Regions from separate parts of the Saccharopolyspora sp. 6V genome, predicted to be linked through region 1. Evidence: riboswitches for the same ligand, from Rfam matches in the RefSeq annotation. Region 1 holds a riboswitch; each other region holds the start of a gene.
The links. A riboswitch is a leader RNA that binds a small molecule or an ion and turns the genes downstream of it on or off. The one in region 1 is predicted to bind cobalamin.
Positions count from the first base shown of each region.

Region 2: linked by a shared signal. The riboswitch ahead of cobN (cobaltochelatase subunit CobN) and the one ahead of LCD35_RS17605 (ABC transporter substrate-binding protein) in region 1 are both predicted to bind cobalamin.
Region 3: linked by a shared signal. The riboswitch ahead of LCD35_RS08315 (hypothetical protein) and the one ahead of LCD35_RS17605 (ABC transporter substrate-binding protein) in region 1 are both predicted to bind cobalamin.
Region 4: linked by a shared signal. The riboswitch ahead of LCD35_RS21320 (putative cobaltochelatase) and the one ahead of LCD35_RS17605 (ABC transporter substrate-binding protein) in region 1 are both predicted to bind cobalamin.

Region 1 covers NZ_JAIUKB010000086.1:24,494-30,219, reverse strand. The annotation lists gene LCD35_RS17615 (hypothetical protein) at 1-544, opposite strand, end outside; gene LCD35_RS17610 (hypothetical protein) at 914-1,648, opposite strand; cobalamin riboswitch at 1,915-2,082, shown strand; gene LCD35_RS17605 (ABC transporter substrate-binding protein) at 2,176-3,699, shown strand; gene LCD35_RS17600 (ABC transporter permease) at 3,696-4,655, shown strand; gene LCD35_RS17595 (ABC transporter permease) at 4,652-5,458, shown strand; gene LCD35_RS17590 (MFS transporter) at 5,433-5,726, opposite strand, start outside.
Region 2 covers NZ_JAIUKB010000203.1:1,817-7,542, forward strand. The annotation lists gene cobN (cobaltochelatase subunit CobN) at 1-1,937, opposite strand, end outside; cobalamin riboswitch at 2,060-2,192, opposite strand; gene cobG (precorrin-3B synthase) at 2,446-3,666, shown strand; gene LCD35_RS29010 (precorrin-8X methylmutase) at 3,663-4,310, shown strand; gene LCD35_RS29015 (precorrin-2 C(20)-methyltransferase) at 4,319-5,726, shown strand, end outside.
Region 3 covers NZ_JAIUKB010000036.1:41,798-47,523, reverse strand. The annotation lists gene LCD35_RS08325 (MFS transporter) at 1-454, opposite strand, end outside; gene LCD35_RS08320 (PLP-dependent cysteine synthase family protein) at 451-1,554, opposite strand; gene LCD35_RS08315 (hypothetical protein) at 1,551-2,408, opposite strand; cobalamin riboswitch at 2,562-2,747, opposite strand; gene LCD35_RS08310 (DUF3558 family protein) at 2,942-3,466, opposite strand; gene LCD35_RS08305 (2-hydroxyacid dehydrogenase) at 3,709-4,683, opposite strand; gene LCD35_RS08300 (GntR family transcriptional regulator) at 4,760-5,431, opposite strand; gene LCD35_RS08295 (ribokinase) at 5,454-5,726, opposite strand, start outside.
Region 4 covers NZ_JAIUKB010000112.1:225-5,950, forward strand. The annotation lists gene LCD35_RS21320 (putative cobaltochelatase) at 188-2,335, opposite strand; cobalamin riboswitch at 2,394-2,523, opposite strand; gene LCD35_RS21325 (GNAT family N-acetyltransferase) at 2,592-3,059, opposite strand; gene LCD35_RS21330 (trypsin-like serine protease) at 3,248-4,027, opposite strand; gene LCD35_RS21335 (LysE family translocator) at 4,331-4,957, shown strand; gene LCD35_RS21340 (trypsin-like serine protease) at 5,029-5,726, opposite strand, start outside.

The DNA.
Region 1 (5,726 bases):
GGTCCTGCTCGACGATCCCGGCGGCCGCGACCGCCTCCCGGATCCGGTCCGGCAGCTCGGGGAGCGAGCCTTCGAGGTCGTCGGAGTTCGTCCACAGCACCTCCGCGCCGTCCTCGGCGAATTCGAGGCCGCAGCACGGTCCGTCGAAGTTGTGCGCCAGGCTGAGCGCCGCCCCGCCGGTGCGGGACAGGGCGAGCGCGGCGGATTCGAGCCCGCCCTGCTCGTTCGAGACCGAGTCGGTGTGCCCCGCGTCGTCGAACACGAAGGTCCACCCGCCGATCCGCCCGGCCAGCAGCGCGGAGGCGCAGTCGGTCTCGCCGAGCGCGGTGCGCGGCAGCGAGGAGTGCTCGTCGGCCCGCTCCTCGGGGAGCGTGCAGGGGCGCGCGTGCGCGAGCCGCGCCCCGAGCGCTTCCAGCGCTTCGCGCGGCTGGAGGTCGCGCACCAGGTGCACGATCTGGTGCGGGTCCTCCGCGCCGAGTTCGGTGATCCACGCGGGGCGGCCCCCGGAATCCAGTGCTGCGGCGGGGAAGGCGGGTTCGGGCATCGTCGTCTCCAGTCGGTTCGGTTCTTCTCGGCACCTTGCCCCAGGGCACCGACAATTCCGTCCCGGTACGGTCAGGTGGAGGTCTTCGCCGTGTGCGCGGACTTCCGGCTCCAAGCGTGTCCCGCTCTCCGGAATGGCCGGACTGCAGATTTCGTCCACAGTGGACGAAAGAGTCGGGGGGAGTCTCCCCGGATCCGGATCCCCGGTCGCGGCACCACCCGCTGCGCTTCCACCCGCTGCGCTTCCCACCATTGCGCGACCACCCGCTGCGCTTCCACCCGCTGCGCTTCCCACCATTGCGCGACCACCCGCTGCGGAACCCGCCGACGCGCCCCGGAACCGCGCGAGGGGAACGCGGGGCGCGGGCGCTCAGGTCAGCGCCACCGCCAGCAGCGGAGCCGCCCGCAGGTCGTCCATCGTCCACGTCACCCCGGCCAGCGCGCAGCCGATGCGGGTCACCGCGGCCTCGTCGGTCTCGCCCGGCTCCAGGTGGGCGCGCTCCACGATGCCGGCGGCCGCGGCGGCGGCGCGCACCTCGGCCGGTGGTTCGGCGGTCTCGTGATCGAGGTCGTCGGAAGTCGTGCGGTACGCGCGCGAACCGTCCACCGCGTAGTCGAGGCTGAGCAACCCGCTGATGTTGGCGTGCAACGTCACCGCCGGGCCGCCGGACGCGGAGAGGGCTTCCGCCGGTGCTCGCGGGACGGGCCGCGGGACCTCCGGCTCCTGCAGCGCGGACCAGTCCCCGGTGCGCATCCCGTCGAGCAGTGCGCGCATCGTGTCCAGGCCGCCGACCTGGAAGGTGGTGTCCGCGTCGTCGAAGACCAGTGTCCAGCCGCCGATGCGGGTCGCCAGCAGCACCGACAGGCACTGCGGATCGCCGAGCGCCGCGCGCGGCAGCGAGGTGAACTCGTCCGGCCGCTGTTCGGGCAGCGTGCACGCCGCGGCGGAACCCGGGTCCGCGCCGAGCACCTCCAGCGCCCGCGCCGGTTCCAGGTCGCGCACCAGGTGCGCGGTGTGGTTCGGACCCGGCACGTCCAGTTCGGACAGCCAGATCGGATAACCGGTGGCGTCCAGGGTTCCAGGTGGGAAACCGGGCGTGGGCATGGCGGCTCCTCGTCGTCGTCGGCGGGTGCCGGTGAGTCTGCCCGGTGCGGTGGCGGCCGCCGCGGTTCCGCGCGCTCCCCGCTGCCGAACGCGGGAATCCCCTCGCCCGCTCGCCCAACGGGTGCTGCACCGTTCTCCGGAGGAGACCGGGCGGGCCGCTCCGCCGCGCGCGGGCGGTGGGCGACGGCACCGCGACCCGCGGTGACGGGATGCCGAGCGGTTCACACTTCCTTGACAAGGCACGACGCAGGCTGAAAAGTTGACGAGTCGTTCCAATGCGACGGTGTGCAGGAAACCGGTGCGAATCCGGTGCGGTCCCGCCACTGTGAACGGGGAGCCGCGTCCACCAGCGCCACTGTCGGGCAGCCGATGGGAAGGCCGGGCGCGACGTCGATCCGCGAGCCAGGAGACTGGCACCGTCGTACCGATTCGCACGGGGTCGCGGAGCCCCGGAGGAGGTACGCAGTGCACCCGGATTCGCCGCACACGCCCGGTTTCCCCGCTGTTCCCGAACCGGCCCGCGCCGCGTGAGCGGCGTGATCGGCCGCAGGCGGCTGCTCGCGGGCGTGGCCGGAGCGATCGCCGCGGTCCCCCTCGTCTCCTGCGCCGGCGGTTCCGGGGCGAGCGCGGGCAGGCTGCGGCTGGCGTTCCCCGCCGGTGGCGCCACCGAATCGCTCGACCCGCACACCGGTTCGCTGTTCGTCGACCAGGCCCGCGCGAAGGCGCTGTTCGACACGCTCGTCGGCTACGCCGACGACATGAGCGTGGTGCCGCGGCTCGCCGAGAGCTGGCAGCCCGACCCGACCGGTACCCGGTGGCGGATCCGGTTGCGCCCGGCCGAATTCCACGACGGCAGGCCGGTGACCGCCGAGGACGTGCTGTTCACCTACCGGCGCATCGCCGACGACGCCACCGCGGCCCAGTCCGCTTCGCACTTCGCCGACGTCGACTTCGGCGCCAGCCGGGCGATCTCGGCGACCGAACTGGAACTCGTGCTGGGCGCGCCGAACTTCGAGTTCCCGTCGGCGTGGGGCGCGCCCGCCACCGAGATCGTGCCCGCGGGCACCACCGACTTCACCGCGCCCGTCGGCTCCGGCCCGTTCCGGTTCGTCTCCTTCGAACCCGGTGGGACCGCCGTGTTCGCCCGCTTCGACCGGCACTGGTCCGGGCCCGCGACCCCGGCCGAGCTGGAATTCGTGCCCATGGAGCAGGAGAGCGCCCGGGTCAACGCGCTGCTGTCCGGGCAGGTCGACTACGCGCACGACGTGAGCGCCAACTCGGTGCGGCTGCTGGAGCAGGGCGGCCGGGCGCGGGTGCACTCGGCGCCGTTCGGCACCATGCAGGCCCTGCTGCTGAAGGTGGACCGGCCGCCGTTCTCCGATCCGCGGCTGGTGCGGGCGGTGCGCGTCGGCCTGGACCGGCAGGCGCTGCTGGACATCGCGCTCAGCGGGCAGGGCAGGCTCGGCAACGACCTGTTCGGCGCCGGGCTGAAGTACTACCCGCCGGACCTGCCCGCGCCCGCGCGCGACGTCGACGCCGCCCGCGCGCTGCTGCGCGAAGCCGGGGCAGACGGGCTGAGCTGGCAGCTGCAGACCAGCTCCGTCGACCCCTACTTCGAATCCGCCGCCAGCCTCATCGCCCAGCAGCTCGGCGAGACGGGGATGCGCGTGTCGCCGCGGATCGGGCCGGCCGAAACGTACTTCTCCGACATCAAGGAGCACGGCGTCGCCTCGCTGTCCCGGACCGCGGCGCTGCCGGTGCCGACGTTCCTCGGGCAGCGCATGACCTCGGACGCGGGGAGCAACAACTACACCGGGTACCGCTCCGCCGAGTTCGACGAGCTCTACGGGCGGGCGCTGGCCACCGCCGACGACGCCCGCCGAGCCGACCTGCTGGTGCGCGCGCAGCGGCTCGCCCGGGAGAACAGCGGCAACGTGGTGTGGGGCTTCAGCGGCTGGAACGTCGCCACCGCCACCTCCGTGGCCGGGGTGCGGGGCGCGCCGCCGAACTCGCTGGACTGGGCCCGCTTCGATCGGGTGAGCGTGGGTTGATCGCGCCCGCCGCGCGGGCGTCCGCCGCGGTGCTGCCCCGGCTCGGCGTGGCGCTGGTGCAGATCGCCGCGGTCGCCGTCGGCGTGTTCGCGCTGACCGCGCTGCTGCCCGGCGACACCGCGCAGGTCGTGCTCGGCGAGCACGCCGACACCGGACAGGTGGAGGTGCTGCGGCGGCGGCTCGGGCTCGACCAGCCGTGGGGGACGCGGTTCGCGCAGTGGGCCGGCGGGGTGCTGCACGGCGACCTCGGCACCTCGCTGCGCACCGGCAGGCCCGTCCTCGACGAGATCACCCGCAACGCCGCCACCACCGCGCTGCTCACCGCGCTGACGCTGCTGGTGGTGCTGCCGCTGGCCGGGTGGCTCGGCGTGCGCAGCGGGCTGCGCGCCGGGAGCCGGTTCGACCGGGCGGTGAACTCGGTGGTGGTGCTGCTGAACTCGGTGCCCGAGTTCGCGCTGGCGCTGCTGCTCGTCGGCGTGTTCGCGGTGCGGGCCGGCTGGCTGCCGGCCACCGCGGGCGGGCTGTCCGGGTGGTCGCTGGTGACGCAGCCCGCGGTGCTGGTGCTGCCCGTCGGCGTGCTCGCCGCGAAGCAGCTCAGCGCGCTCGCCCGCCAAGTCCGCACCGGTGTGGTCACCGCGAACGGCGCCGAGTACGCCACCCACGTGCGCCGCGCCGGTCTCGGCGAGCGCGACGTGGTGCTGCGGCACGTGCTGCCGAACACCATCGGGCCGGTGCTGCAGCAGCTGGCGCGCACCGTGGACGGGCTGCTCGGCGGCGTCGTCGTGGTGGAGGCGCTGTTCGCGCTCGGCGGGATCGGCTCCGGATTCGTGGAAGCGGTCAAGGCCCGCGATTTGCCGGTGGTGCAGGGCTACGCGCTGCTGTTCGCGGCGATCACCATCGGCATCAACCTGGTCATCGACCTGGTGGCGCGGCGGTTCCGGGCGGGTGCGCGGTGAGCCGCGCCGCCGGGTGGCTGCTGCTCGGGGTGCCGCTGCTGGCGGCGCTGGCCGGGCCGGTGCTCGCCGGGCTGCTGCCGGGCGGCGGATCGGTGCGGGCCGCGAACGTCCCGCTGCTGCCGCCCGGGGCGGACCACCCGCTGGGCACCGACGTGCTCGGGCGGGACGTGCTGGCCCTCGCGCTGCACGGCGGGGGTTCGGTGCTGGTGCTGGCGGGCGGCGCGCTGGTGCTGACCTACCTGGTGGGGGTGCCGCTGGCGCTCGCCGCCGTCGGGCAGCCCCACCGGTGGGTCGACCGGTGGCTGACCCGCGGACTGGACCTGGTGCTGGCGCTGCCCGGGTTGCTGGTGCTCATGGTGCTGGCCGCGACCGGCACTCGGACCGGGGCGGCGCTCGTCGTCGCCGTCGCGCTGCTGCAGCTGCCCGCGGTGGTGCGGATCGTGCGCAGTGCGGCGCTCGGCGCCCGGCGGCGCGGCGTGGTGGAAGCCATGGCGCTGCAAGGGGAATCGTGGTGGCGGGTGCACTTCGGTTACGTCGGGCGCGGCGTGCTCGGGCCCGTCGCGGTGGACGCGGGCGGGCGGCTGAGCCTGGTGCTGTACCTGGTGGCCTCGGCGAACTTCCTCGGCCTCGGGATCGACCCGGCCACCGCGGACTGGGCGGTGCTGGTGGAGCGCAACCAGGAGGCGCTGTTCCTGCAGCCGTGCGCGGTGCTGGTGCCCGCGGGCCTGCTCGTGGCGCTGTGCACCGGCCTCAACCTGCTCGTGGACCGGTACCTGGTCACCGGGGGACCCGCTCGGCGCTGAACCGGCCGCGGTCGAGCCGCACGCCCAGCGCCACCAGCGCGGTCAGCGCGATCGCGACCACCAGCGGCAGCCGCGCCGAGGCGGCGGTGGCAGCGCCGGCGAACGCGGTGCCCGCCGACCCGGCGGTGATCTTCAACGCGCCGGTCCAGACGAAGACCTGCCCGCGCGCCGCGTCCGGTGCGTGCTCGCTGCGCGCGGCGAGCGTCGCGGCGAAGAAGTAGCCGTTGGCGATCCCAGCGCCCGCGTAGGCAGCGGCGGCGAACCCGAA
Region 2 (5,726 bases), on a different contig from region 1:
TGCAGCAGCATGTCGTCGAACTCGGCCTCGTGCGGGCGCTCGTCCAGGCCGAGGTCGTGGTCGAGCTTCGCGGCTTGCATCAACGTCCAGATCTGGCTGCGGATCGCGGGCAGCTTCGCCGGGTCCATCGCCGAGATCTGCGCGTGCTCGTCGAGCAGCTGCTCCAGCTTCGCGATGTCGCCGTAGCTCTCCGCGCGCGCCATCGGCGGCACCAGGTGGTCCACCAGCGTCGCGTGCACCCGGCGCTTCGCCTGGGTGCCCTCGCCCGGGTCGTTGACCAGGAACGGGTACACCAGCGGCAGGTCGGCCAGCGCCGCGTCCGGTGCGCAGGACGCCGACATGCCCGCGGTCTTGCCGGGCAGCCACTCCAGGTTGCCGTGCTTGCCGAGGTGCACCATCGCGTGCGCGCCGAACTCGTCGGTCATCCAGCGGTAGGCGGCCAGGTAGTGGTGGCTCGGCGGCAGGTCCGGGTCGTGGTAGATCGCGATCGGGTTCTCGCCGAACCCGCGCGGCGGCTGCACGACCACGACCACGTTCCCGGCGCGCAGCGCGGCCACCACGATCTCGCCGTCCGGGTCGTGCGAGCGGTCCACGAACTGCTCGCCCGGCGGCGGGCCCCAGTGCTGCTCGACGCTCTCCCGCAGGTCCTGCGGCAGCGTGGCGAACCAGTCGGCGTAGCGCTTCGCGGGGATGCGCACCGGGTTGCCGGACAGCTGCTCCTCGGTCAGCCAGTCCGGGTCCTGGCCACCGGCGGCGATCAGCGCGTGCACCAGCGCGTCGCCGTCCTGCGCGGCCACGCCGGGCAGCGCGTCCGGGCCGTCCGCCGGGCCGATGTCGTAGCCGGCCTCGCGCAGCCGCCGCAGCAGGCCCACCGCGCTCGCCGGGGTGTCCAGGCCGACGGCGTTGCCGATCCGGGAGTGCTTCGTCGGGTACGCCGAGAGCATCAGCACCAGCCGCTTGTCCGCGGCGGGCACGTGCCGCAGCCGCGCGTGCTTCACCGCGATCCCGGCGACGCGGGCCGCGCGCTCCGGGTCGGCGACGTACACCGGGAGGCCCTCGGCGTCGTTCTCCTTGAACGAGAACGGCACCGTGATCAGGCGGCCGTCGAACTCGGGCACCGCGACCTGGGTGGCCATGTCCAGCGGGGACAGGCCCTCGTCGTTGTCCTCCCACGCCTCGCGGCTGGAGGTCAGGGTGAGGCCCTGCAGGATCGGCACGTCCAGCGCGGCGAGCGCGCCCACGTCCCACGCCTCGTCGTCGCCACCGGCGGAGGCCGTCGCGGGCTTCGTGCCGCCCGCGGCCAGCACCGTCACGATCAGCGCGTCCGCCTCGCGCAACGTGTCCAGCAGGCCCGCTTCGGGGGCGCGCAGCGAGGCGCAGAACACCGGCAGCGCCTGGCCGCCCGCGTCCTCGATCGCCTCGGACAGGGCGTGCGCGAACGCGGTGTTGCCCGCCATGTGGTGCGCGCGGTAGTAGAGCACCGCGACCTTCGGGCCTTCGGTCCGGCGCGGGGTGCGCTCCAGCAGGCCCCACTTCGGCGTCTCCACCGGCGGTTCGAAGCCGTGGCCGGTGAGCAGCACCGTGTCGGACAGGAAGTTGAACAGCTGCGCCAGGTTCTCCGGCCCGCCCTGCGCGAGGTAGCCGTGCGCCTGCGAGCAGACGCCGCCGGGCACCGTGGAGCACTCCATCAGCTCGGCGTCCGGGGCCTGCTCACCGCCGAGCACCACGACCGGGCGCGGTCCGGCGAGCAGCGCGTCCAAGCCCTCCTCCCACGCGCGGCGGCCGCCGAGCAGCCGCACCACCACGAGGTCGGCGCCCTCCAGCAGCGGCGGCAGGTCGTCCACGCCGAGCCGAGCCGGGTTGCCGAGGCGGAAGTCCGCACCGCTGGCGCGTGCGCTGAGCAGATCGGTGTCCGATGTGGACAGCAGCAGGATCATGCGGCACGCTCCCGGCTGAGCAGGGACGCGGGCGTGCGGACAGGACGCATGGTCAACCTTCCTCGGGGTCCTCGCCCCGGAGTCGTCGGCACCCGGTGTGGCACCGGGCGGTGGCGGCGCCGGAGTGTCCTGGCTCCCGGATCGGCGCTCGCTCCGGCCTTCCCACCCGCGCGGCGCGCGGGCAGTGGCCTCGTACTCGGAGTCCGCTCCCCGGTGACAGTGGCGGGACCGCGCCGGACTCGCACCGGCTTCCTCCGCACGTCGCCGCCGACAACTCTCCGCAACGGGGCGATCGTTCGTCAAGTGGCCGATCGTGCGCACGCGGGAGAGATCCCGCACTCGGCCGGTCCGGCCGCCCGGTGAGGCGCATCGCGTTTTGCGGACGCGATCCGGGCGGGACGTAGTATCGACGGTCGCCGGTGCGCCCCCGAGTCCGCGCACCCCGGACAGCGGCGCCGTGCGCTGCGAGTTCCGGACCAGACCACGATCGACGAGAGCGGGGACGAGCGTGCCGCGACGAGCCGGACCCGACGCGTGCCCCGGCGCGCTGCGGGTGCACGAGGCCGCCGACGGGGGACTGGCCCGCGTCCGGGTGCCCGGCGGGCGGCTCGCGGCGCGGCAGGTGCGGGCGCTGGCGACCGCGGCCGCGCTGGGTGACGGCGGCTGGGAACTCACCTCGCGGGCGAACGTCCAGGTCCGCGGCCTGTCCGCGGCGGCGGTGCCGGAGTTCGCCGACCTGCTCGGCGCGGCCGGACTGCTGCCGTCGCCGACGCACGAGCGGGTGCGCAACGTCGTCGCCTCGCCGCGCACCCGCCCGGGGGCGCTGGACGTGCGCGCGGTGGCGGTGGAACTGGACGAGCGGCTGCGCGCCGACCCGGAGCTGGCGGAGCTGCCCGGCCGGTTCCTGTTCACCGCGGACGACGGCGGCGGCGAGGTGACCGCGCTGGGCGCGGACGTCGCGCTGCACCCGGCGGACGGCTCGGTTGCGGTGCTGCTCGCCGGGGCCGACCTCGGGCTGCGGGTGCCCGCGGCCGACGCGGCCCGCGCCGCGGTGCTCGCGGCCGCCGCGTTCCTCGCGGAGCGGGACCGGCTGGGTGCGGAGAGCTGGCGGCTCGCGGAACTGCCCGGCGGCGCGGAGCGGATCGCCGGCCGCGTCCGGGAGGAATTCCCCTGCACCCCGGCGGAATCCGTGGTCACGCCCGGTGATCCGGTGCGCACGCACGCCGAGCTGGGCGTGCTGGCCCGCGACGACGACCGGGTCGACCTCGCCCTCGGCGCACCGCTGGGACGGCTGGACGCCGCGCAGATCGCGGTGCTCGCCGCGCAGACCGAAGAGATCGCCGCCCGGACCGCCGCACCGCACCCGCTGCGGCTCACGCCGTGGCGCGCGCTGCTGCTCACCGACGTCCCCGCGGCCGAGGCGCCGCGCAGGCTCGCCGAGCTGGCCGCCGCCGGGTTCCTCACCGACTCGGGCGCGCCGCTGGCCGGGGTGACCGCCTGCACGGGCAGCCCCGGCTGCGCGAAGTCCCTCGCCGACGTGCGCGCCGACGCGCTGCGCACCACCCGGCCCGGCCCGCTGCCGGTGCACTGGGCGGGTTGCGCGCGCCGCTGCGGCCGACCGGCCGGGCCAGGAGTGGAAGTGCTGGCCACCGAGGCCGGCTACGAGGTCGGCGGCCGTGCCGCCGGCGATACGTCCGCCGCGCTCGACGCGGCACGGAGGGCAGTGTGAACACCGCAGACAGCACCGGCGGCTACGAGTACGTGCGCGACGGCGCGGAGATCTACCGCCGTTCGTTCGCCACGATCCGCGCTGAAGCGGAACTCGACGGCATGCCACCGGAAGTCGCCCAGGTCGCCGTCCGCATGATCCACGCCTGCGGCATGGTGGACCTGGTCCGCGACATCGCCTGGTCGCCGCGCGCGGTGCTCGCCGCCCGCGAGGCGCTGCGCGGTGGCGCACCGGTGTTCTGCGACGCCGCCATGGTCGCCGCGGGCGTCACCCGGGGCAGGCTGCCCGCCGACAACGACATCCTCTGCACCCTCGGTGACGAGCGGGTCCTCGGCCTCGCCGCGGAACTCGGCACGACCCGCAGTGCGGCCGCGATGGAGCTGTGGCGGGACCGGCTGGACGGGTCCGTGGTGGCCGTCGGCAACGCGCCGACCGCGCTGTTCCGGCTGCTGGAGATGGTCGACGCGGGCGCGGGCAGGCCCGCCGCCGTGCTCGGGCTGCCCGTCGGGTTCATCGGCGCCGCCGAATCGAAGCAGGCCCTGGCCGACCACCCGGCGCTGGAGCACCTGGTGGTGCACGGCCGCCGCGGCGGCAGCGCGATGGCCGTGGCCGCCATCAACGCGATCGCGAGCGAACAGGAGTGAGCAGCACCGTGGAGCAGGCAGGCAGGTTGTTCGGCGTCGGGCTCGGCCCGGGAGATCCGGAGCTGGTGACGGTCAAGGCCGCCCGGCTGATCGGCGAAGCCGACGTGATCGCCTACCACAGCGCCCGGCACGGCCGCAGCATCGCGCGTTCCGTCGCCGCCCCGTACCTGCGGGACGGCCAGGTCGAGGAACCGCTGGTGTACCCGGTGACGACCGAGACCACCGACCACCCGGGCGGCTACCAGGGCGCCATCGACGAGTTCTACGCCGACGCGGCCGAACGCCTCGCCGCGCACCTGGCCGCGGGCCGCACCGTGGCGCTGCTGTGCGAGGGCGACCCGTTCTTCTACGGCTCCTACATGCACATGCACAAGCGGCTGGTGGGCCGGTTCGAGGTGGCCGCGATCCCCGGCGTGACCTCGGTGAGCGGGGCGGCGGCGATGCTCGGCAGGCCGCTGGCGGAACGCGACGAGGTGCTGACGGTGCTGCCCGGCACGCTCGACCCGGACGTGCTCGCCGAGAAGCTGGCGGGCACCGACGCGGCGGCGGTCATGAAGCTGGGCCGCACCTTCGACGGGGTGAAGGCGGCGTTCGAGAAGGCGGGCCGGCTCGACGAGGCCTACTTCGTGGAGCGCGCCACCACCGACCGGCAGCGGTTGCTGCCGCTGGGCGAGGTGGATCCGGCGTCGGTGCCGTACTTCTCGCTGGCGCTGCTGCCGAGCCCGGTGAACGCGGACAGCCCGCTGAACCTGACCGACGCGTCCGGGGTACCCGTTTCCGCTGCGGCGCAACGGGAAACTCCCGAGCCCGCGCCGACGGCGAGCACCGGCGAGGTCGTGGTCGTCGGCCTCGGCCCGGCCGGTCCGCAGTGGACCACGCCGGAGGCGCACACCGCCGTCGCCGCCGCCGACGACCTCGTCGGCTACGGCCCCTACCTGGACCGGTTGCCGACGAACCCGCGGCAGCGCAAGCACGCCTCGGACAACCGGGTGGAGGCCGAGCGCGCCGAGTTCGCCCTGGACCTGGCGCGGCGCGGATCCCGCGTCGTCGTGGTGTCCTCGGGCGATCCGGGCGTGTTCGCGATGGCCAGCGCCGTGCTGGAGGTCGCCACCGAGGAGCGGTTCGCGGAGGTGCCGGTGCGGGTGCTGCCCGGCCTCACCGCGGCGCAGGCGGTGGCGAGCCGGATCGGCGCGCCGCTGGGCCACGACTACTGCGTGCTGTCCCTGTCGGACCGGTTGAAGCCGTGGGAGGTCATCGTCGAGCGGCTGGCCGCGGCGGCGAGGGCCGACCTGGCGATGGCCATCTACAACCCGGCCTCGCGCAGCCGCACCTGGCAGGTCGGCGCCGCCCGCGACGTGCTGCTGGAGCACCGCTCCCCGGAGACGCCGGTGGTGATCGGCCGCGACGTGGGCGGGC
Region 3 (5,726 bases), on a different contig from region 1:
GCCCCACCAGGGTGCCCGCGTGCTGGAACACGTTGAACACGGCGAAGACCTCGGCGCGCCGCTCCCCCGCCTCGTGCATCAGGTAGGTCCGCACCGCCGGGTTGAACAGCGCCCCCGCCAGGCCGGTGAGGATCGCGGCGGCGAACAGGCCGGGCAGCGTGGTGAACACGGCGAACAGGCCGAACGACACCACGCGCAACGCGCAACCGGCGATGATCATCGGCCGGCAGCCGAGCCGGTCCGCCGCGGTGCCGCCGAGCAGGAACATGCCCTGCTGGCTCAGGTTCCGCACCCCGAGCACGAGCCCGACCACGGCGGCGCCGTAGCCGAGGTTCCCGCTCATGTACGCGGCCAGGAACGGCATCAGCATGTAGAAGCCGATGTTGATGCCGAACTGGTTGATCACCAGCAGCTTCGCCGCCGGGGACAACCGGGCGAACGCGGCGCGGTTCACGGCCGCACCTCGCAGACCGGGCATTCCGCCGGGCCGTCGGCTCGCCGGGCACACGGATCGACCACCTTGCGCGACCTCCTCCACGTCGTTCTGCTGTCCACTTCGGACGGCATGCCGTCCGCGTCCACCGGTTCGGCGGCGGGTTCCGGGAAGTCCTGCGCGGCGAGGAAGTCCGGGTCGTAGATCGTCCCCCAGTAGCGGTGCGGCCCGTCCGGGAACACCGCGGCCACCTGGTCCGCGCCGAGCTCCCGGGCGCACCAGGACGCCACCAGCGCTACCGCGCCGGTGCTCCAGCCGCCGGTGACGAACGCGCCGGCCCCGAGCCGGTGGCAGGCCGCGACGGACTCCGCCGCGCCGACCAGGTGCACCTCGTCGAACGCCGCGTAGTCCACGTTGCCGGGGTGGATGCTGCTGCCGAGGCCGCGCATCAGGCGCTTCGCCACCGGGTCGCCGAACACCGCGGACCCCGCCGCGTCCACCCCGACCAGCCGCACCCCGGGGGCGCGCTCGCGCAGCGCCCGCGCGATGCCGGCGCTGTGCCCGCCGGTGCCGACGCTGCACACCACGACCTGCGCGTCCGGCAGCTGGTCCAGCAGTTCGTGGCCGAGCGCGCGGTAGCCGGTGACGTTGTCCGGGTTGTTGTACTGGTCCGGCCAGTACGCCCCGGGCAGCTCGGCCAGCAGCTCCCGCACCCGGTCCAGCCGCGGGGGGTGCCAGCCGCCCACCGGGTGCGGGTCGCGCACCAGCTCCACCCGCACCCCGTGCGCGGTGAGCAGCGCGCGGGTCTGCCCGTCGAGCTCCGCGTCGGCGACCACGACGACCGGGTGGCCCAGCGCGGTCCCCACGTACGCCAAGCCGATGCCCAGGGTGCCGCTGGTGGACTCGACGACCGTCCCGCCGGGGCGCAGTTCTCCGCGGGCTCGGGCCGCGGTGAGCATGGCGTGCGCGGCGCGGGCTTTCATGCCGCCCGGCGCGGTGCTCTCCAGCTTCGCCCAGAAACCCGGGTGCGGGAACGCGATCGGCGCGGCGACCCGCAGCAGCGGGGTGCCTCCGATCAGGTCCAGGGGCGAGTCGCAGCGGGCGGGCGCGCGACCCGTCACCGCACGACCTCGGTGGCGCGGGCGGCCTCGTAGGTGTGGATCGTGGTGTCCTCGCCGGAGAGCCAGAAGAACGGGTAGGGCTCCGCCGACAGCGCGCGCACCGGGCCGCCGAGCAGTTCCCGCAGCACCGCGGATCCGGTCTGCGCGAACAGGGTCAGCGGCAGGTCGCGGGCGGCGCAAGTCGCGGCGATGTCGTCGAAGGTGCCGTTGCCGAGGACCATGCCGGACGCCAGCACCGCGTCCGCGCCGTCGATCGCGGCGGCGTGGTCGGTGCGGATCGGCTCGTCCCACTCGGTGCGGCCGCCCTTGAGGTCGCAGGGCACGTAGTCGAGGCCGCGGTCCCGCAGCGCGGCGAGCAGCGAGTTCACCACGCCGATCACCGCGACCCGGCCGCCATCGGGGACCGCGGTGATCGCGGCGACCGCGCGGGCGCGGGCGGTGGACTTGGCCAGCGAGTCGCCCGCCGGGATCACCACCTGCCGGGACAGCGGGTGCGCGGGGTGCGGGGTGAGCGCGGCGAGGTAGGCGTCCAGCGCCGCGACCCGCACCGGCAGCAGCGGGTGCCGCAGCAGCTCGGCCGCGGTGCGGCCCACGGCGGCGCGCACCGCGTCCTCGTCCAGGGCGCCGGGTTCGACGGCGCACGAGCCGACGGCGTCGGCGATCCGGACGCTGAGCACGGTGTTGGTGTAGCCGGTGCCGCGGCCGGTGTGCCGGGCGGCCTGCACGGTCAGGAACGCGACGGCGGCGGAGAGCTCCGCCGGGCCGTTCCCGCCCGCATCGCGGACGTGGCCGGACAGCGCGGACTCGACCAGCGAGTCCACGTAGGACTGATCAGTGGTGGTGGCAGGACGCACGTGTCTCCCCGAGCTGGAACCGGAACGGAACGCACAGCGGCGGGACGAACCCGCGGGGACGACTAGTGTCCGATGTGGACGGTTTGCCGGACTTCCCGGCGCGATGCGGCGATGCGCGACACCACGTACCTCCTCCGGGGCTCCGCGACCCCGCACGAATCGGCACGACGGTGCCAGTCTCCTGGCTCGCGGATCGGCACCGGCCTCCGGCCTTCCCGCCGGGGACCGGCAGTGGCTCGGGTGGAGGACGACTCCCCACTCACAGTGGCGGGACCGCGCCGGATTCGCACCGGCTTCCTGCACACCGTCGTTCGAACGGCTCAGAAGTTCGCAGCCCCGGTGGCCGATGTCAAGGCCGCGGCCACCGCCCGGAACCCGCACCGCGGTCGGCGGAACCGGTGTCGCCGCAGGTGGCGGACACCGGCGCACGCATCGCCGTTCGCGAATATGACATCGGCGACTCCGGCTCCCGCGCCCGGTGCTGCCACCTCACCGGACGCGGGATCACCGCGACCTCGCCGTGCGCCCGGCGGCTAGGCGGCGGGCCAGGAGGGGACGGCCGCGTCGAGGGCCCGCTCCACCAGCTCGCACGGGTCGGCGGTGGCACCGCTGGGGATCTTCGACTTCGCCGACACCGCCTGGTCCGAGTCGGCGGCCACGACCAGTTCGCAGGTGCCGTCGGCCTTCGGGTCACCGGAGTTCGCGCGCACCGCCGGGTGCCCGCCGATGGTCAGCTCGCCGAAGTCGGAGTACTCCTCGGCCGCGTCCTGGAAGTCCTGCAGCGACCGGTCCGCGACCACACCGACCTCCAGCCGCACGCTGTCCCGCGGGGTGCTCCAGGTGCACGCGCCCGCGCTCTCCTTGCCGCCCAGGTGGAATCCCAGCTCGTGCACCGTCTGCTCGGGCACCAGGTCGCAGGGCTTCTCCCCGCTCGCGTCCTTCGGGGAGTCGACCTGCACGCCGCCGCATCCCGCCAGCGACAGCGCGGCGACGACGGCCAAGCCGACCGAGCCGAGCCGAACCGCGCCGATGCGGGGCACCGCAACCTTCTCGTTCACACTCATCACGCCTGCCGTTGATCCGGTCCGGATCGGGTCGATCCGGAGAACTCGCGCCCTCCCCGCTGGACGCGCTGATCATGTCCCGTGCGTCCAGCGGGCGGCTCCGGCAGCAACGCGGTTTCGGCCGTAGCGCCCAAGAATCGAGCGACCGGCCCGGCGCACCGGCTGCCCCGAGCGGACCAGGACCACCGGCGCTCCCACCCCCGAAAACAGCCCCCGATGACGAGAACCCGCCAACTTCAGCGGGGGCGCGGCTCGACCCCGTTGACCACGTCGGCGGGCCGCTCCCCGGTCAGCACGGCGGCGAGCTTCGCGAACAACCTCCCGCGGAGGTTGTGGTAGGCGTCCCAGGTCACGCCCGCGGTGTGCGGATTGAGCAGCACGTCCGAGCGGCCCCGCAGCGGCGAGTCCGCGGGCAGCGGTTCCTGCTCGAACACGTCCAGCGCCGCGCCCGCCAGCTGCCCGGAATCCAGGGCCCGCACCAGCGCCCGCTCGTCCAGGACGCCGCCACGCCCCGCGTTGAGCACGTAGCCGCCGCGCCGCATCCGCGCCAGCAGCTCGTCACCGACCAGGCCGTGGGTGGCGGTGTTCAGCGGCAGGTGCAGGCTCAGCACGTCCGAGGCGGCCACCGCCTCGGCCAGCGGCAGGTACTCCCGGCCCGGCTCGGACGGCACCGGGTCGTGCACCACCACCCGGGCGCCGAAGCCGTCCAGGCGACGGGCCACCGCGCGCCCGATGTTGCCGAAGCCGAGGATGCCGACCGTCAGCGCCGCCAGGTCGCGGCCGCGCAACCCCTCCGGTCCCCAGCCGCCGGATTCCACCTTGCGGTGCCCGGCCGCGTAGTGCCGCAGCAGGTACAGCAGCGAACCGACCGTCCAGTCGGCGACCGCGTCGGCGTTGAACCCGGGCAGGTTCGCCACCGGGATGCCGCGCTCGGCCGCGGCGAGGTGGTCCACGCCGTCGAAGCCGACCGCGACGGACTGCACGAGCTCGCAGCGCGGCATCGCGTCCAGCAGCTCGGCGCCGATCCGCCGCTCCTTCTCCAGCGGGGCCAGCACGATCGTCGCGGTGGCCAGCGCGTCCAGGTGGGCGGCGGGGTCCTGCTCCGGCCCGATCTCGGTGATCCGCAGCCCGGGCAGGTCCGGCAGGTGCTCGCGCAACGACGCCTCGGTGATGTCGTTGAGGTCGTAGAAGCTGACGATGTGACCGGTCATGGTTCCTCTCTCGGGGTGTTCCGGGCGCGCGGAACCCGCTCCCCGCCGGTGGCGAGGAGCCGGGTTCCGCGTGGTGTCAGGAAGTGGCGGCCCAGATGCGCTGGAGCGCGGCGAGCATCCGCTCCTCGGAGCCCGCCAGGTGCGCGGTGAGCAGCGAGGTGGCGCGCGCCGCGTCGCCGTCGGCGATCGAGGACCGCAGCTGCTCGTGCGCGGTGCACACCGGGCCCAGGTCCTCGTCCTCGCTGTTGGTGACCGCGAGCATGCTGGCGAACAGCGGCTCGATCTGCAGCCAGATCGTCAGCAGCCTGCGGTTGCCGCTGGCCTCGTAGATGCCGCGGTGGAACCGCAGGTCGTGCTCGGCGAACTCGGCGGCCCGGGGCGGCGTGGCCGTCTCGGACATGCCGCGCAGCCCGCGGAGCATGCCCGTCTCCGAGCGCTGCTCGCCGAGACCGATGGCGCTGGTCACGGCGAGCGTCTCGATGGCCTGCCGGATCGCGTAGAGCTCGCGGACGTCCGCGGCGCTCAGCCCGACCACGTGCACCCCGCGGCGCTGCGGTTCGACCAGGTTCTCCAGCCGCAGCAGCTTCAGCGCGTCGCGGACCGGGCCCCGGCTGACGTCGAAGCTCTCCGCCACGGAGTCCTCGACGAGGTGCGTGCCCGGCGAGATCTCCCCGCGCACGATCCGGTCCCGGAGCGTGCGGGCCAGCCGCTCCCCGAGCGAATCCGCGCGGACGAGCGAGTCGGACATGCATCCTCCCTCGATCACATCGTCAACCGTGGACAATAGTGGTCGCCGCCAGCAGCTCGGTCACCTCGTGCCGGTGCGGCATGCCGCCCGCGCCCGTCCTGGTGACGCTGAGCGCGGCGGCCGCGGCGGCGACCCGGGCGGCTTCGGGCAGCGCGGCCCCTTCCGCGAGCAGCGCGCCGAGCGCCCCGGCGAAGGTGTCCCCGGCGCCGGTGGTGTCCACGGTGGACACCGGCACGGCGGGCACGCGCCCGAGCGAGCGGCCGTCGGCGGCGAGCTCCACTCCGCGCTCCCCGAC
Region 4 (5,726 bases), on a different contig from region 1:
CCCCCGAGCAGAACGACCACGCCCCCCAGCAATAGAAAGCGCCCCCGCGCTCGACCGACCTGGGGGTCATCGGGAGCGCGAGGGCGCTTCGTGGTCCACCCCTGGGGGTCAGGTGGACGAAGAACACCTTACCAACTACATCGGGATATTCCTACTCCGCCCGGCCGGTGTCGTAATCGAATCGGAATCAAGCTGCGCCGGCGGTGGTGCCGCGGGCGGCGCGGACGACTCCGGCGACGGCGTCGGCGGAGAGCTCGTCGAGCCGCAGGCAGGCCCCGCCGAGCGCGGTCGCGACCTTGGCGGCGAGGCCGAGCCGCACCACGCCCTGCTCGCAGTCGACGACGACGGAGGCGACGCCGAGCCCGGCGAGCAGTCCGGCGGCGCGCATGGAGTCCTGCACCGCCCGCTTCGCGCGAGCGCGCCCGGTTCCGCCGTCACCGGCGGGAACGGTGGCCTTGCCGTCGGTGAGCAGCACCAGCAGCGGGCGCCGCCGCGGGTCCCGGGTGCGTTCGGTGCCGATGACCTGGTGGACCTTGAGCAGGCCGGTGGCGAGCGGGGTGCGGCCGCCGGTGCGCAGGTCGCGCATCCGGGTGGCGGCGATCTCCACGGAGGAGGTGGGCGGCAGCGCGAGTTCGGCCTGGTCGCCGCGGAAGGTGACCACGCCGACCTTGTCCCGGCGCTGGTAGGCGTCGCGCAGCAGCGAGAGCACGGCGCCGCTGACGGCGGACATGCGTTCGCGGGCGGCCATGGAGCCGGAGGCGTCGACGGCGAAGAGCACCAGGTTGCCTTCGCGTCCTTCGCGGACGGAGCGCCGGACGTCGTCGCGGTGCAGCACCAGGCCGGGGCCGCTGCGGCCGCGGGTGCGCTGGTGCGGGGCGGCGGCGATCAGGGTGGCGGGCAGGTGCACGCCATGACCGTCCACTGTGGATGATCGAACGGTCTGCCCGCTGCGGGAGCGGGCGCGGGACCGCCGGCCGGGGGCGCCTTCGCCGACGCCGGGGACTTCGAGCAGCCGGGCGCGGAACGCGGGCGCGGGCGCGGCCGGGGGCTTGTTCGCGGGAGCCTGGCCGGGGCCGTCCTCGCGCCGGGAACCGCCGTCGCCGTTCGGCGCGGGCGATTCCGGCGGGGTGGGGGCTTCGCCGCCGCCGGGCCCGTCGGGTCCGTCGTCCGGTCCGCCGTCGGGCGCGCCACCGCCGCCTCCGCCGGGGCCGTCGTCGGGACCTTCCGGCGGCTCTTCACCGGAGTCCTGGTCGTCGGCGGAGCCCTGGTCGTCACCGGCGTTCCGGTCGTCGGCCGGTTCCTGCTCGGCGTGCTGGGCGGCGTCCTCGAGCGCCTGCTGCAGCTGGTCCTCCTCGACGCCGGGTTCGTCGAACGGGTCGCGGCGGCGCCGGTGCGGCAGCGCGAGCCGGGCCGCGGCCTCCACGTCGGCTTCGGCGACCTCGTCGGCGCCGCGCCACGCGGCGTGCGCCACGGCGGTGCGGGCCAGCACCAGGTCGGCGCGCATCCCGTCCACGTCGAACGCGGCGCACAGCGCGGAGATCCGCCGGAGCTCGGCGTCGGGCAGCCGCACCGATTCCACTGTGGACCGGGCGTCGGCGATGCGGCGGGCGAGCGCGGCGTCCTCGGCGGCCCACCGCTCGGCGAAGCCGGCCGGGTCCGCTTCGAAGGCGAGGCGCCTGCGCACCACTTCGGTGCGGGTGGTGACGTCGCGGGAGGCGGCGACCTGCACGGTGAGGCCGAACCGGTCGAGCAGCTGCGGGCGCAGCTCGCCCTCCTCCGGGTTCATGGTGCCGACGAGCAGGAACGAGGCGGCGTGCGTCACCGACATGCCTTCCCGCTCCACGTGCGCGCGGCCCATCGCGGCGGCGTCCAGCAGCAGGTCCACCAGGTGGTCGTGCAGCAGGTTGACCTCGTCCACGTAGAGCACGCCGCGGTGCGCCGCGGCCAGCAGCCCGGGCTGGTAGGCGCTGACGCCTTCGGTGAGCGCGCGTTCCAGGTCGAGTGAACCGACGAGCCGGTCCTCGGTGGCGCCGACCGGAAGTTCCACGAGTTCCGCGGGGCGCGTCGTCCCGGAGACCTCGGCGTGCGGGCCGTCCGGGCACCGCGGGTCGGGTCGCCGCGGTTCGCAGCCGAAGCGGCAACCGGGCACGACGTCCAGCGCGGGCAGCAGCGAAGCGAGCGCGCGCACCACCGTCGATTTCGCGGTGCCCTTCTCACCCCGCACCAGCACCCCGCCGATGCGCGGGTGCACCGCGTTGAGCAGCAGCGCCAGCCGCATGTCGTCGTGCCCGACCACGGCCGTGAACGGGTACCGCGGGCTCGCGGGAGCAGTCATGCCAGGTGTTCCTTCCTCGGGTCTCGGACGCCCCGATGTCGGCTGCGCCTGGGCGAGGCAGTGTCCTGGCTCCCGGATCAGCGCGGAACTCCGGCCTTCCCAGGCGGCAGCGCCCGGTGGCTCGCGGGGGAGATCCGCTCCCCGGTCACAGTGGCGCCGACCGCACCGGTGTCGCACCGGTTTCCTGACCTGCCCTGGCTGGGACCAGCGAGCATCGTCGCATCCCCGCGACGGGCGAGGAACCGGCGCGGCTCGCTCAGCGCGGCGAACCCGGGTATCGGTGCATGTCGACGTGCGGGATGCCGTCTTCGAGATACTCCTCACCCGAGGGTTCGAACCCGAATCCGCGGTAGAACTCCAGCGCGTAGGTCTGCGCGGACAGCGTCGCCGGCGCGCGCTGGATCTCGGCGAGCGCGGCGCGCATCAGCTTGCGCCCGAGCCCGAGGCCGCGGGCGTCCTTGGCGGTGGCGACGCGGCCGATGCGGAAGGTGCCGTCGGGGTCTTCGAGCAGGCGCAGGTAGCCGAGCACGTAGCCGTCGGCGGAGTCGATCCAGAAGTGCCTGGTGGTGGTCTCCAGGTCCCGGCCGTCCAGTTCCGGGTAGGCGCACTGCTGCTCGACCACGAACACGTCCACGCGCAAGCGGAGCATGCGGTAGAAGTCCTCGGCGTCGAGGTCGGCCGTGTAGGCGCGGTGGACGGCGGTGGCGAGCGGTTGCAGGGTCACCCCAACGGGATATCACATTCCGGCTACGACACCCGGGGTCACCTGCGGTGGAAGTAGCGCACACCACGTCCCGCGCGCCCCGGCGCGCGGGCCTCGGGGCGGGTCGGTGCTGCGCACGGCGACCGGTGCACCGCCGCGGCGCGAGCACCGGGTGGCACCGGCTCGTCCCGCGGTGCGGGACGCCGGGTTCAGAGCCGCGCGGCGACGTCGTCGGCGACCCCGGAGATCCGGGTGTACACGCCGGGTGTTCCGGGACGTCCGCAGCCGGTGCCGTAGGAGACGACGCCGATCAGCCTGCCGTCGGCGACGAGCGGTCCGCCGGAGTCCCCGGCGCACGCGTCCCGGCCGCCTTCGGGCGGGCCCGCGCAGACCCGCGTCCCCGGCTCGTAGCCGGGGTAGGCGGCGCGGCAGTCGGTGTCCGCGCTGATCGGCACCTCGACGGACTGGAGCGTCGCCGAGGTGGGCCCGTTCTCGGTGGTGCGCCCCCAGCCGTGCACCCGCGCCGGGGTGCCGGGCCGGTAGCGGGCGGTCTCGTCGGCCCCGGCCATCGGCAGCGGTCGTTCGCGCACCGGTGCGGCCAGGGTCAGCACCGCCACGTCGTGCCCGCCGGTGACGTCGCGGAACTCGGGATGCACCCAGACGTCGCCGACGGGCGTGTCGGCGCCGCCGGTGGTGCGCAGGTCGGGGCGGCCGGTGACGGCGCGCAGCTCCGCCGCGTCGTGGCCGTCCACGCAGTGCGCGGCGGTGACCACCTTGATCTCGGTGACGAGGGTGCCGCCGCAGAACTGGCGCCCGGCCTGGTCGGTGAGCGCGACCGCCCAGGGCGCCGCGCGTTCGTCGGTGCCGCCGAGCACGCGTTCCTGCGCGGGGCCGGCGGCGGCCGGTGCGGCGAGCGCGGCGGTGGCCGCGGTGGCGGCGGCAGCGCCTCCGGCGGCGATCCGGGCGAGCGGGCTGGATCGGTCGGGCACGGCTGCCTCCTGGACGTGCGGCGTCGTTCGGCGGCACACGGTAGCGGCCCGATCACGCCGGGATGACGAGGGCGAGCTCACATCGGCTCATGATAATTTTTCGTTAAGATGGACTTCGGCGGGAAAAAATCCGGATCACTGCTTCGGCGGAGATGGTTCGTCCCGCCCACTCAGTCAAGATCTCCGGTGCCCGCGACGACGCGGAACCGAGATCACCCCCGATCCGGTGAAACCTCGACCGGTGGGCCGCGCGCTCACCGGCGCCTCCGCGCGCGCGTCGACCAGGCAAGGAGCGAACTCGTCATGCTGCTGGACCCCACGACCCTGCCGGCGTTCCTGCTCGCCAGCGCAGTGGTGGTGCTGACGCCCGGGGTGGACGCGTTCCTGATCTTGCGGACGTCGCTGCGGCAGGGGATCGGCGCCGGGCTGCGAGCGCTGGCGGGCATCCACGCGGCGAGCATCCTGCAGGTGGCGCTGGTGATCTGCGGGCTCGGCGCGGTGATCACCAGCCACCCGGCGGTGCTGGCGGCGCTGAAGTGGGCCGGCGCCGCGTACCTGGTGTACCTCGCCGCGATGATCGTGCGCGGGTTGTGGCTCACCCGCGCCGAGACCGGCGACGGCCTCTCCGGCGGCGGCGCCACGACCCGGCCGTTCTGGCAAGGCCTGCTGAGCAACATCACGAACCCGAAGATGCTGCTGTTCAGCCTGGCCTTCCTGCCGCAGTTCGTGGGTTCGGCGGCGAACCCGACGCTGCAACTGGTGCTGCTGGGCGCGGTGTTCCTGGTGCTGGCGGCGATCTGGGAGGTCACCATCGTGCTGGGCGCGGCCCGCATCGCCGACCGGCTACGCCGCCCGCGCTTCGCCCGCTCCCTGGACGTGATCAGCGCGGCGGCCTTCCTCACCATCTCCGCGGGTCTCGTCGCGGCCTGACCCCGCAGCAGAACGGCCCGCTCGACCGCGCGGTGCGGTCGAACGGGCCGTGCGCCTCGGTGGTGGGGGGATCAGCGGAGCTGGGCCTGGACTTCGTCGTGGTAGGCGCCGAGCCTCGTGTAGACGCCGGGCTGGCCGGGGCGGGCGCAGCCGTTGCCCCAGGACACGATGCCGATCAGCTTGTCCCCGGCCACGAGCGGTCCGCCGGAGTCGCCCTGGCAGCTGTCCTCCCCGCCTTCGGGGAGCCCGGCGCACACCTGGCCTCGCGGGTCGTACTGCCCGCCGTAGGCGCGGCTGCAGTCCTGGTCGCTGGTGATCGGCGGGTGTGCCTGGCGGAGCGTGCTGGACGGCGAGCCGCCTTCGGTGGTGGTCCCCCAGCCCAGGACGGTGGTGGCTCCGCCCGGCCGGTACTCGGGGAGGTCACCCGCCGTCGCGATGGGCAGCGGGGTCGCGGTGACGTCGCGGTCCAGCGTGAGCACGGCGACGTCGGCACCGCTGCTGGCGTTCTGGAAGTCGGGGTGCACCCACACGTCCCGGACGGCGGTCTCGGTGCCCTCGTCGCTGTTCTTGTCGTCGCGGCCGGAGACGACGGTGATCTCCGGCGGCGCACCCCCGGTGACGCAGTGCGCGGCGGTGATGACCTTGTTCGCGGCCGCGATGGTGCCGCCGCAGAACTGGTTGCCCGCCGAGTCGGTGAGGTACACGACCCACGGGTACTCGCTGGTGCTGGCGTACTCGCCGCCGACGATCCGGGTGCTGATCGGCGCGG